DNA from 3 places in the Klebsiella sp. genome. Region 3 is predicted to be linked to each of the others. Evidence: predicted binding sites of a transcription regulator. Region 3 holds the regulator's gene; each other region holds the start of a gene.
What was found. Region 3 encodes PhoB, which activates phosphate uptake and scavenging genes when phosphate is short. Its sites were predicted from a motif close to CTGTCATAAAACTGNCNNAT; they were not measured.
Positions count from the first base shown of each region.

Region 1 (4,590 bases), on a different contig from region 3:
TACGGCACCGTTATTATGGATACCCGCGATCCAGGTACGCTGCTGGCTGCTCGTTCAGGAAGCCCGCTGGTTATCGGTCTGGGGATGGGTGAAAACTTCATTGCCTCCGATCAGCTGGCGCTGCTGCCAGTTACCCGCCGTTTTATCTTCCTTGAAGAGGGAGATATCGCGGAAGTGACCCGCCGCTCGGTTTCTATTTTTGATAAATCGGGTGCAGAAGTGCAGCGCCCGGATATTGAATCCAATCTGCAATATGACGCGGGTGATAAAGGTATCTATCGCCACTACATGCAGAAAGAGATCTACGAGCAGCCGAATGCTATCAAAAACACACTTTCCGGGCGTATCAGCCACGGCGAGGTTGATTTGAGCGAGCTGGGTCCGCAGGCCAACGAACTGCTGTCTCAGGTTGAGCATATTCAGATTATCGCCTGCGGAACCTCCTATAACTCAGGGATGGTATCCCGCTACTGGTTTGAATCACTGGCAGGGGTTCCGTGCGACGTCGAAATCGCCTCTGAGTTCCGCTATCGCAAATCTGCCGTACGTCGTAACAGCCTGATGATCACCCTCTCCCAGTCCGGCGAGACGGCGGATACGCTGGCTGGTCTGCGCCTGTCGAAAGAGCTGGGTTATCTCGGGTCTCTGGCGATTTGTAACGTTCCTGGTTCTTCTCTGGTACGCGAATCCGATCTGGCGATGATGACCAATGCCGGAACGGAAATTGGCGTTGCCTCGACTAAAGCGTTTACTACGCAATTGACCGTTCTGCTGATGCTGGTGGCGAAACTGGCTCGCCTGAAAGGTCAGGATGCCGCTATCGAACACGATATCGTTCATGGCTTACAGACTCTGCCGAGCCGCATTGAGCAGGTGCTCTCGCAGGATAAACGCATTGAAGCTCTGGCCGAGAATTTCTCTGACAAGCATCACGCGCTGTTCCTTGGTCGTGGAGATCAGTATCCGATTGCCCTGGAAGGGGCACTGAAGCTGAAAGAGATCTCCTACATTCACGCTGAAGCCTACGCCGCTGGAGAGCTGAAGCACGGCCCGCTGGCGTTGATTGACGCTGAAATGCCGGTAGTGGTGGTGGCACCGAACAACGAGCTGCTGGAGAAGCTAAAATCCAATATTGAAGAGGTTCGTGCCCGAGGCGGCCAGCTATATGTCTTCGCAGACGGCGATGCGGGTTTTAACAGTAGCGACAATATGCACATCATCGAGATGCCGCATGTCGAAGAGGTGATTGCGCCTATCTTCTACACCGTACCGCTACAGCTGCTGGCGTATCACGTCGCACTGATCAAAGGGACTGACGTCGACCAGCCGCGTAACCTGGCGAAATCAGTTACCGTGGAATAACGATTTTTACATCACTGACAGGGCTGCCATCTGGCGGCCCTTTTCTTATCTGGAGATCGTTTTTTGATCTGCTGGCTAAAGAATGTATCGCACCTGTTTTATGACAGACTGTCATCTTTAACTCCGATTTTTGCTGTCATAAAAATAAAATTTTCCGGTAAATCGTTCGTTATTATCATTACTAACAATATGATTTATATTGTTTTTATTTGTCGTGAAATCCTGCCTTTTTGTGTGTCATAAAACTGTAATAATTCGTACATTTTACTGTCACCTGTTTGTCCTATTTTGCTCACCATAGCTTCGAAACAATGATTTACGAATCCAGCAGGAGACATTATGAAAGTTATACGTACCACCGTCGCAACAGTTGTCGCCGCGACCTTATCGATGAGCGCTTTCTCTGTTTTTGCAGCAGCAAGCCTGACTGGCGCAGGTGCAACTTTCCCCGCGCCGGTGTATGCCAAATGGGCAGATACCTATCAGAAAGAAACTGGTAACAAAGTCAACTACCAGGGTATCGGCTCCTCTGGCGGCGTAAAACAAATCACTGCCAACACCGTAGATTTCGGTGCTTCTGATGCTCCTCTGGCTGATGACAAACTGGCTCAGGAAGGCCTGTTCCAGTTCCCGACCGTTATCGGCGGCGTGGTGCTGGCGATTAACCTGCCGGGAGTGAAATCCGGTGAGCTGGTGCTCGACGGTAAAACGCTGGGTGATATCTACCTGGGTAAAATCAAAAAATGGGATGACGCCGCGATTGCTAAGCTCAATCCTGGTATGAAGCTGCCTTCTCAGAACATCGCGGTGGTTCGTCGTGCTGATGGTTCCGGTACTTCCTTCGTTTTCACCAGCTACCTGGCGAAAGTGAACGAAGAGTGGAAATCTAAAATTGGTGCCGGCTCTACCGTAAACTGGCCGACCGGTCTGGGTGGCAAGGGCAACGACGGCATCGCCGCTTTCGTTCAGCGTCTGCCTGGCTCTATCGGCTACGTTGAGTATGCCTACGCTAAACAGAATAACCTGGCTTACACCAAGCTGCTGTCCGCTGACGGCAAGCCGGTTAGCCCGACTGAAGATAACTTCGCTAACGCCGCGAAAGAAATCGACTGGAGCAAATCCTTTGCACAGGATTTGACTAACCAGAAAGGTGAAAATGCATGGCCGATTACTTCAACCACCTTCATCCTGGTTCACAAGGCTTCTACTAAGCCTGAGCAGACCGCTGAAGTGCTGAAGTTCTTCGATTGGGCGTATAAAAACGGCGGCAAAGAAGCTAACGCACTGGACTACGCAACCCTGCCGGAAAGCGTTGTTGAGCAGATTCGCGCAGCATGGAAGACCAACGTGAAAGACAGCAGCGGTAAAGCGCTGTACTAACACGATATTTTTGACGAAGATGGCGGGTGCGTTCACGTTACCCGCCCTACGGTTGAAACTGTAGGCTCGGGAGCGATTCGCCACCGGGCATTTATTCGAATAAGCATTAATACGTAAAGAGTAACCTATGGCTGCAACCAAGCCGGCATTCAACCCTCCGGGGAAAAAGGGTGACATAATTTTCAGCGTGCTGGTAAAACTGGCGGCGCTGATTGTGCTATTGATGCTGGGCGGCATCATCGTCTCCCTCATTATCTCTTCCTGGCCAAGCATTGAAAAATTCGGCTTTGCCTTCTTATGGACCAAAGAGTGGGATGCGCCGAACCAGATTTTCGGTGCCCTCGTACCTATTTACGGGACGCTGGTTACTTCATTTATCGCGCTGCTGATCGCCGTACCGGTGAGTTTCGGTATCGCACTGTTTCTGACGGAACTGTCGCCAGCCTGGCTGAAGCGCCCGCTGGGTATTGCCATTGAACTTCTGGCAGCGATCCCCAGTATCGTTTACGGCATGTGGGGCTTGTTTATTTTTGCCCCACTATTTGCGACCTACTTCCAGGAACCGGTTGGCAACGTCCTGTCGACCATTCCGTTCGTAGGCGCGCTCTTTGCGGGTCCGGCGTTTGGTATCGGTATTCTGGCGGCTGGCGTCATTCTGGCTATCATGATCATTCCTTACATCGCTGCCGTTATGCGTGATGTTTTCGAACAGACGCCGGTGATGATGAAAGAGTCCGCTTACGGTATCGGTTGTACGACGTGGGAAGTTATCTGGCGTATCGTTCTGCCCTTTACCAAAAACGGCGTTATCGGCGGGGTGATGCTCGGTCTGGGACGTGCGCTGGGGGAAACCATGGCGGTGACCTTTATTATCGGCAACACCTACCAGCTTGATAGCGCCTCGTTGTTTATGCCGGGCAACAGTATCACCTCTGCGCTGGCGAATGAATTTGCCGAGGCGGAAACCGGTCTGCACGTTGCCGCATTGATGGAACTAGGGCTGATTCTGTTCGTTATCACCTTTATTGTTCTGGCCGCGTCGAAGTTTATGATTATGCGTCTGGCTAAGAACGAAGGGGCACGCTAATGGCGACGATTGAACTACAAACTACCGCTGAGCTGGCCGAATCTCGCCGTAAAATGCAGGCAAAACGCCGCATGAAAAACCGCCTTGCCCTGACGCTATCGATGGCGACCATGGCGTTTGGTCTGTTCTGGCTTATCTGGATCCTGATGTCTACCGTCACCCGCGGTATTGATGGTATGAGCCTGGCGCTGTTTACCGAAATGACGCCGCCGCCGAATACGGCGGGGGGCGGTCTGGCTAACGCCCTGGCGGGTAGCGGCCTGTTGATCCTGTGGTCGACGGTTATCGGCACACCTCTGGGCATTATGGCGGGGATTTATCTGGCGGAATATGGCCGTAAATCCTGGCTGGCCGAAGTTATCCGCTTTATTAACGATATCCTGCTTTCTGCACCTTCGATTGTTGTCGGCCTGTTTGTCTACACCATCGTGGTGGCGCAGATGCAGCACTTCTCCGGCTGGGCAGGCGTGATTGCGCTGGCTCTGCTGCAGGTGCCTATCGTTATTCGTACCACGGAAAACATGCTGAAACTGGTGCCAGACAGCCTGCGAGAAGCGGCTTATGCGCTGGGGACGCCGAAGTGGCGCATGATTTCTGCTATCACCCTGAAAGCATCGGTATCCGGCATCATGACCGGTATCTTGCTGGCTATCGCTCGTATCGCCGGGGAAACGGCACCGCTGCTGTTTACCGCGCTCTCCAACCAGTTCTGGAGCACCGATATGATGCAGCCGATTGCTAACCTGCCGGTGACCATTTTC
Region 1 is NZ_JAPUEW010000062.1:30,976-35,565, forward strand. It holds gene glmS (glutamine--fructose-6-phosphate transaminase (isomerizing)) at 1-1,362, shown strand, start outside; gene pstS (phosphate ABC transporter substrate-binding protein PstS) at 1,702-2,742, shown strand; gene pstC (phosphate ABC transporter permease PstC) at 2,870-3,829, shown strand; gene pstA (phosphate ABC transporter permease PstA) at 3,829-4,590, shown strand, end outside.
Region 1: pstS (phosphate ABC transporter substrate-binding protein PstS) is a predicted target of PhoB. The motif match lies at 1,597-1,616, and genes of this name have one in related genera.

Region 2 (4,590 bases), on a different contig from region 3:
AATAAAAAATCCGCAACCTTCGGGCTGCGGATTTTTTTATGCCTGGTTTTGGTTGCGGCTTACAGTCTGGCGCGGGGCTGCGTGACGCGAAGGCCGCTGACGGCGGCAGCAACAACGGCAAGCGTGCCGGCCAGCAGAAGTGCGGTGTGGGTTCCGCTATTCCCCAGCAGGTTAAACAGCAATGCGACCAGCGCCGCGCCGGTGCTCTGCCCCAGCAGGCGTGCAGTACCTAACATCCCACTCGCGCCACCGCTGCGATGGGCAGGGGCTGACGACACAATCGTATGGTTGTTTGGTGACTGGAACAGACCAAAACCTGCGCCACAGAGCGCCATTCGCCAGATGATATCCAGGTCCGAAGGGGAAGAGGGCAGTAAAGCGAGACCGAACAGACCACAGGCCATCACAATCAGGCCAATTGCGCCCAGCAGGCCAGCATGGGCTCTCTCAATCAAATACCCTGCCAGCGGTGCCATCACCATTGTGGCCAGCGGCCACGGCGTCAGGAGCAGACCGGTTTCTACCTCACTGCGCCCCATCACGGATTGCAGGAAAAACGGCAGCGAAACCATCGCCAGCATCTGGGCACAGAAGGAGCAGATAGAGGTACAAATCGAAAGCGAAAACAGCGGAATGCGCAGCAGATCAACGGGTAGCAAGGGGACCGGCATCTGGAGTTGACGACGAACAAAAAAGAATCCAACGATCAGCATCGCCACGACCTCAGCCAGAACCAGTTGTGTAGACTGGCCCTGGGCAAAGCCGCCGAGGGCAGTAATCAGCAGGCCAAAAGTCAGCGCATTCATAATTGCACTGGGCAGATCAAAGCGGGTAATTTTACTCCGCCCGGCGTTGACAGGCAGATAGCGCATTGCGAGGACCAGCGAAATAATGCCCAGCGGAATGTTAATCAGGAACAGCCATTGCCAGGAGGCTACGGAGAGAATCGCTGCGGCAATTGTCGGCCCTGCCGCGGAAGATACCGCCACGACAAAAGAGTTGATCCCCATTCCGCGGCCAAGGAAGCGCTGGGGATATATCAGACGAATCAGTGCGGTATTGACGCTCATCAGCGCAGCGCCGCCAAGACCCTGCGCGACGCGTGCCAGAGTCAACATTTCCAGACTACTGGAGAGCGCGCAGGCGAGAGAGGTGAAGGTAAAGACTACCAGTCCAATCTTATAAATGCGTCGGTAGCCGACCATATCGCCGAGAAAAGAGAGCGGTAGTAAGGCGATAACGATGGCAATTTGATAGGCATTAACTATCCAAATAGACGATGCCGGAGAAGCATTTAAATCGCTGGCGATTGTCGGCAGCGCCACGTTGGCGATAGCACCATCCAGTACCGCCATCGTCAAACCTAATACAATGGTCAGAATTGCGCCGTAACGCTGCGGTAACGGCAGCCCATCGGAAGTGTTTTTATCCATGTGAAATCTATGTCTTAGTGAAAACTATTTACTGGACAATAATTTTAGCATTGATTATTCAGCGGCATGTCGCAGATTTGTAACGAATAGGCAGAAGAACGATTGCGGGTATTGGGATGCGAATTTATAATAAAAACCGGTTCTAATTTTTATAAAACAGTTGCGATGAGGTGATAAATGGCAGTTGCAGATTTGGATAAACAGCCAGATTCTGTCTCTTCGGTGTTGAAGGTTTTTGGCATTTTGCAGGCGCTTGGCGAAGAGCGTGAAATTGGCATTACCGAACTGTCCCAGCGCGTCATGATGTCAAAAAGCACCGTTTATCGCTTTTTGCAGACCATGAAATCGTTGGGATATGTGGCACAAGAAGGCGAGTCTGAGAAATATTCCCTGACCCTGAAGCTGTTCGAATTGGGCGCGCGGGCATTGCAGAATGTTGATCTGGTCCGTAGTGCGGATATTCAGATGCGCGAACTTTCTCGCCTGACGAAAGAGACGGTCCACCTGGGTGCTCTGGACGAAGACAGTATTGTCTACATCCATAAAATCGACTCAATGTACAACTTGCGCATGTATTCGCGCATTGGTCGCCGCAACCCCCTGTACAGTACCGCTATCGGTAAAGTTCTGCTGGCGTGGCGCGATCGCGCAGAAGTTGAGCAGATTCTCGAAGGCGTAGAGTACAAGCGCAGCACTGACCGCACCATCACCAGTACTGAAGAGTTGTTATCGGTTCTGGATAAGGTCCGTGAACAGGGTTATGGCGAAGATAACGAAGAGCAGGAAGAAGGGTTGCGCTGTATTGGCGTGCCGGTTTTCGACCGCTTTGGCGTGGTTATTGCTGGCCTGAGCATCTCTTTCCCGACGCTGCGTTTTTCTGAAGAGCGTTTGAACGAGTATGTTGAGATGCTGCACACGGCAGCACGTAAGATTTCTGAGCAGATGGGTTACAACGATTATCCGTTTTGACAGGTCTTAATCGTTGTAAATTCGGGCTACTGACATTGTAGCCCGAACCATGACTAACCGTTATCAACGACCGTGGCGCTTTTTCGCAGTATAGGGCAATCGGTAATGCCGATAATACCGCTACTGGAATGAACATACTGTGCGGTACTTATGCCGCGAGCCGTAAGATATTTACATTGCAACCCTAGTCCTCCGGCATTCTCACTACTGCCCATTAATACGCCGTAACCGCTTAATAATACGCCGATCCACAAGATAGCCAGCACCACAATGGTACGTATGATCAATCGCATTGTTGCCTCATTATTTGTATTATCCTTGCGTTTATTTTGTCATGAACACGAGTTGATACAAGTCTATGATTCCTAAACTTGCCTTTCGTATTACAGTTAGCCGCGGTTTAAGAAGGTCATGTTATCCTGGCGACATCTGATTCTGATGCGGAGAGTGGAGTGAAAAAATTACGGTGGGTTTTGCTGATAGTTATCATCGCGGGTTGTTTACTGCTATGGACTCAGATGCTTAACGTAATGTGCGATCAGGATGTACAGTTCTTCAGCGGCATCTGCACTATCAACAAGTTTATACCCTGGTAAGACATTTTTAATATGACTGATTTTCTTCTGCTGCGTGGGTGGTAGAATGAACGCCTTCTCTTTGAGGTGGTGAAATGAGTGAGTTATTAAATCCTGGGATCGTAAATCTGGCGTCAGTAGCATTGTCGGTTGTGCTGTTGCTTGTCGGCCTGTTGTTGTGGTTTTTTGTTAATCGCGCCAGCTCGCGCGCCAATGAGCAGATTGCTCTGCTGCAAGCCTTGCTGGATCAGCAAAAGCGGCAAAATGCATTGCTCCGCCGTCTGTGTGAAGCCAATGAACCTGAGAAAGAGGACATTGCCGAGCCTTCTACAGTTGAGAAGGGAAAAGGCGACGACGACTTCATTCGCCTTGTCGCAGAACGGTAATCCGACTGACAGGTGTGCACCACTGCGGTGTGCGCCTGCATATCACCCGGCTATAACTTATCCTTATCTATTTATCCGTTTTCAGCGCCAGTCTGAACGGTTAAGATATGATTTCATTCGCATGTTTCCGTGATTTGTTTAGATACGCAAATAAAAGAATTATGATGTGGGTCAATTGCCAGAACAAACATCATGTCATCAATACTTCATTATTATCGTGCAATGTAGACAATATTTTGAGCACTTCAATTAACGCGTTTCATTATTATGGAGTGCGCATAGTTAACGCGAATTTTCAACTATCGATATGAGCTTTTATGTGCATCATTATGCAGTTTTCTTTGTATACCCCTAAAATTGGCAGTTCGTATGCGAACCGATGACAACACTCTGAAGTCGTTGAGCTATGGCGAAAAAGTTGCAGTTGTGGGGGATGTGTTATTGCTGGAACCGTATGACAGTGAAGGATTCGGCTGTAGGAGGTAAGACGCATAAATGTGCAGATGATCAAATGATTACCTTATAATCTGTGCGAGCGATCGAGACCCGCCTAAAAATGGCTTGCCATTATTTACGTTGTATGTGATAACACCGTTCGGGTTAAACGAGGTACAGTTCTGTTTATGTGTGGCATTTTCAGTAAAGAAGTCCTGAGTAAACACGTTGTCGTTGAATACCGCTTCTCTGCCGAACCTTATATTAGTGCCTCATGCAGTTATGTGTCAGTTTTATCTATGTAAGCGCCTAAGGGCGAAGAAAGAAAACAGTCTAAGGAATTTTGCAAATGGCAAAGATTAAAGGTCAAGTTAAGTGGTTCAACGAGTCTAAAGGTTTTGGTTTCATTACTCCTGCTGATGGCAGCAAAGATGTGTTCGTACACTTCTCTGCAATCCAGGGTAACGGCTTCAAAACTCTGGCTGAAGGCCAGAACGTTGAGTTCGAAATTCAGGACGGCCAGAAAGGTCCAGCAGCAGTTAACGTAACTGCTATCTGATTCAAGACCACTGAATCTTGTAAGAAAGCCTCGCCTGTGCGGGGCTTTTTAGTTTCTATTGCAAAACGTTTCTATTTCCCACCCTTCGTTGTGCTTTGTTGCAAAACAACACCCTTATTCGCATTGTTTAGCAGTCTTTTTTGCTTATTTTCTGTTAAATCAGAGGGTTGCAAAATAATGATGGAGCTAAGGTGCAAAAGAACAAAATTAAGTCAGCCGCCAATTTTACCCCG
Region 2 is NZ_JAPUEW010000041.1:114,186-118,775, forward strand. It holds gene QVF11_RS11360 (MFS transporter) at 60-1,433, opposite strand; gene kdgR (DNA-binding transcriptional regulator KdgR) at 1,611-2,402, shown strand; gene QVF11_RS11370 (YobH family protein) at 2,456-2,695, opposite strand; gene mgrB (PhoP/PhoQ regulatory lipoprotein MgrB) at 2,855-2,998, shown strand; gene QVF11_RS11380 (YebO family protein) at 3,073-3,363, shown strand; gene QVF11_RS11385 (DUF2627 domain-containing protein) at 3,987-4,103, shown strand; gene cspE (transcription antiterminator/RNA stability regulator CspE) at 4,148-4,357, shown strand; gene ftsI (peptidoglycan glycosyltransferase FtsI) at 4,549-4,590, shown strand, end outside.
Region 2: kdgR (DNA-binding transcriptional regulator KdgR) is a predicted target of PhoB. The motif match lies at 1,500-1,519, and genes of this name have one in related genera.

Region 3 (4,590 bases):
CATGCGAACAAAAAAGCAGCGAACGTTCGTTAATTACGCAGCTTCGATTTCGCTGCAAACGAAAATGACCAGCCGAAGCTGGTCATTGGCAAGTAATGCTGACACCCTGGCCATCGGGTTCAATTTTTGGCAATCAAACGTTCCGGTAACAGGAAGCTAAAACGCGTCCCTTTGCCCAGCGTGCTTTCAATTTCAAGACGGCTGTCGTGATGGCTCACGGCGTGTTTAACAATCGCCAGCCCCAAACCGCTGCCACCGGTTTGCCGAGATCGTGCCTTATCAACGCGGTAGAAACGTTCGGTCAGACGCGGAATATGCTCCGGAGAAATTCCCGGCCCGTTATCCTCGACGCTAAACAGCGCGCCGTGCGGCGCACGCTGCCAGATCACGGTAATTTCCGTTCCCGCCGGGGTATGATTGACCGCGTTATACACCAGGTTGGAAATCGCGCTACGCAGTTGTTCTTCATTCCCCAACACTTTCAGCGACTCATCAACCGAAAAATGCAGAACATGCTTCTGCTGACTCAGCGTTTGCGCTTCGCGCTCGACGACCCGTAGCATCATCGGAACATCAATTTTATCGTTCATCACCAGTACCGGCGCGGCTTCAATTCGTGAAAGCGTCAGCAACTGCTTAACGAGACCTTCCATACGCTGAGTTTGTTCGCGCATGGTGTGCAACGCTTTTTCGCGCGTCGCGCCTTCCAGCACTGCCTCCTGCATCATCTCCAGGTAACCCTGCAGCACCGTCAGTGGAGTTCGCAGTTCATGACTGACGTTGGCAAAGAAGTTACGCCGCGCCCCTTCAAGCTGGTGCATCTGCGTGACATCGCGCGCCACCATCAGTAGCTGTTTGTCGCTGTAAGGCATCACGCGAATTTCCAGATGCCTGGCGTTATTCAACACCAGATTCAACGGCTTCGAGAAATCACGATATTTCAGGTAGTTGGCAAATTCCGGGTAGCGCAGCAGGTTAAGGATATTCTGACCGTTATCGTCCGGCCAGCGCAGATTAAGCGTCTGCTGGGCCAGGCCGTTACACCAGAACATGACGCCTTCTTCGGTCGTCAACACCACCGCATCGGGCAATGATTCTGCACCGCTGCGAAAACGCTTTATAAGACTACCCAGCTCGCGGCGGCGCTTTTTATTACGCATCTGCATCTGATGCAAGCCGTACAGAAGCGGTTCCCAACTGCCGCTGCCCGGCGGTGGTGTCATGCTGCGGTCAACCCACAGCCACCACGACAGACGCATAAGATTCCAGAAATGCCAGATAAGCAAACCCGTCACCGCCGCCAGCAAAAACCACGGCAGGTGACCAAAAATCACCCCAAGGATCAGGGCCGGGATACAACATAAGAAAAGCTCAAGCGCCAGCCTTTTCCATGACAGCCGTTCCAGCACGGTTCACACTCCTGTCAACATTCAGAATCGGGCGGAGAAACGATATCCCGTACCGCGAACCGTTTGTACCATCCGGTCATGGCCGCTATGTTCCAGCGCTTTACGCAGGCGGCGAATATGCACGTCTACCGTTCTGTCTTCGACATAAACGTTAGTTCCCCAGACATGATTGAGCAGCTGTTCGCGACTATAGACACGCTCCGGGTGCGTCATGAAGAAGTGTAATAATTTAAACTCCGTCGGCCCCATATCCAGCGGGTTTTCACCGGTCATGACGCGGTGAGAGGATGGATCGAGACTCAACCCCTGCATTTCAATCACCTCTTCCACTGCCATCGGCGAAATGCGCCGCATCACGGCTTTAATTCGCGCCACCAACTCTTTCGGAGAGAATGGCTTGGTGATGTAGTCATCCGCGCCGGTTTCCAGGCCGCGGACGCGATCTTCCTCTTCGCCGCGCGCGGTCAGCATCACCACAGGGATATCGCGGGTCATCGCTTCACGCTTGAGCTGTTTAATAAACTGCAGACCCGACCCACCCGGCAGCATCCAGTCAAGGAGAATCAAATCAGGCCAGGGTTCATTGAGTTGATTAACCGCGCTGTCAAAATCTTCCGCCTCGACGGGCTGAAAGCCGTTTTGCTCCAGAACAAAGCAGACCATTTCGCGGATTGGAGCTTCATCTTCAACGACCAGAATTCTTCTCGCCATTATTTACCCTGTATTTTTTAGCCATCAGTATAGAAGTGCGCGGCCATTATGCGTCAGATTTATGACAGATTTATGAAAAAAATGACGGGCAGATGAACAAGGGATTTTGAATTGTGACACGGACTTAACTCACCGGAGTGCAGTGTTATATCCGTCATACTTCAAGTTGCTTGTGCGTTGGCTACGGATTACTCGGCCCATCCATGGGCCTCGCCCCTACGGGGCCAGCGCAAGCGCTATTCAAGGCGTGCCTTGTCCTGCAACTCGAATTATTTAGGGTATATAATGCCGCTTACGCTTTTTTCGCTACGGGACCACTATGCGCATCCTTCACACTTCTGACTGGCACCTTGGGCAAAATTTTTACAGCAAAAGCCGCGCCGCTGAGCATCAGGCGTTTCTCGACTGGCTGCTGACCAGCGCCCAGGAGCATGAGGTTGATGCCATTATTGTCGCGGGCGATATTTTTGATACCGGCTCCCCGCCGAGCTACGCGCGTGAGCTGTATAACCGCTTTGTCGTTCAGCTACAGCAGACCGACTGCCAACTGGTAGTACTGGCGGGAAACCACGATTCGGTGGCGACCCTCAATGAATCGCGGGATATTCTCGCCTTCCTGAAAACCACGGTAGTCGCCAATGCCGGTCACGCCCCTTTTATTCTGCCCTTGCGTGATGGTTCAGCGGGGGCGATTTTTTGCCCTGTGCCGTTCCTGCGCCCGCGCGAGCTGGTCACCAGCCAGGCCGGTCACTCCAGCGGCGAAAAGCAACAGCAGCTTCTCAGCGCCATCAGCGACTACTATCAGCAGCAGTACCAGCAGGCCTGCGAACTGCGTGGCGACCAGCCGCTGCCGATTATCGCCAGCGGTCATTTGACCACCGTCGGCGCCAGCAAAAGCGACGCGGTTCGCGAAATCTATATCGGCACCCTCGATGCCTTTCCGGCAAGCCACTTTCCCCCTGCCGATTACATCGCGCTTGGCCATATTCACCGGGCGCAAGTGGTGGGTGGCTGCGAGCATATTCGCTACAGCGGATCGCCCATCCCGCTGAGCTTTGACGAAACCGGGAAAAACAAAAGCGTCAACCTGGTGACCTTTAGCAATGGTCGTCTGACGGACGTCACGCCGCTCATCGTCCCCATTACCCAGCCGCTGGCAGTATTAAAGGGCGATTTCGCCAGCATCAGCGAGCAGTTGAATCAGTGGCAAGATAATAGCCAGCAACCCGCCGTCTGGCTGGATATTGAAATCACCAGCGACGAGTATTTACATGATATTCAACGCAAAATCCAGGCACAGACCGAAACTCTACCGGTAGAAGTGCTGCTGGTACGCCGCAGCCGTGCCCAGCGCGAGCGCATACTGGCGGGAGAACGGCGGGAAACGCTCAGCGAACTGCAGGTCGAGGACGTATTCGCCCGTCGTCTGGCGCTGGAAACCCTGGAAGAGGCGCAGCAGCAGCGTCTGGAACAACTGTTTAATGAAACGCTGCACAGTCTGAACGGTGAGGATCGCCTGTGAAAATCCTGAGCTTACGTCTGAAAAACCTCAACTCGCTCAAAGGCGAGTGGAAAATCGATTTCACCGCCGAGCCGTTCGCCAGCAACGGGCTGTTCGCCATTACCGGGCCGACCGGTGCCGGAAAAACCACCCTGCTCGACGCCATCTGTCTCGCGCTGTATCACGAAACCCCGCGTCTGAGCAGCGTATCGCAGTCGCAGAACGATCTGATGACCCGCGACACCGCCGAATGTCTGGCAGAAGTGGAGTTCGAGGTCAAAGACATCGCCTACCGCGCCTTCTGGAGCCAGAACCGGGCAAGAAACCAGCCGGATGGTAATCTACAGGCCCCGCGCGTCGAGCTGGCGCGCTGCGACGACGGCAAAATCCTCGCCGATAAGGTCAAAGATAAGCTGGAAATGACCGCCACCCTCACCGGGCTGGATTATGGTCGCTTCACCCGCTCAATGCTGCTGTCGCAGGGGCAGTTCGCCGCCTTCCTCAACGCCAAACCCAAAGAGCGCGCCGAGCTGCTGGAAGAGCTAACCGGTACCGAAATTTACGGTCAGATTTCAGCCCAGGTCTTTGAAAAGCATAAGCTTGCCCGCATCGAGCTGGAAAAACTTCAGGCCCAGGCTTCCGGCGTCCTGCTGCTGAGTGACGAGCAGCAGCAGGCGCTCCAGCAAAGTTTGCAAGTACTTACTGATGAAGAAAAACAGCAGGTTAGCGAGCAAACCAGTCTGCAAAACGCCCGTCAATGGCTGATGCGTCGTGAAGAGCTGACGACAGAAAATCTGAAGGCCCAGGCCACGCTGCGCGAGGCGCAGTCTGCGCTCGAACAGGCGCAGCCGCAGCTGACCGCACTGCTCAATGCGCAGCCCGCCGAACACTTGCGCCCGCATTGGACGCGCCAGCAGGAACAAGCCACCGCGCTGGCGCAAACCCGCCACCAGAGAGAAGAAGTAAATA
Region 3 is NZ_JAPUEW010000008.1:18,234-22,823, reverse strand. It holds gene phoR (phosphate regulon sensor histidine kinase PhoR) at 120-1,409, opposite strand; gene phoB (phosphate response regulator transcription factor PhoB) at 1,431-2,120, opposite strand; gene sbcD (exonuclease subunit SbcD) at 2,440-3,642, shown strand; gene sbcC (exonuclease subunit SbcC) at 3,639-4,590, shown strand, end outside.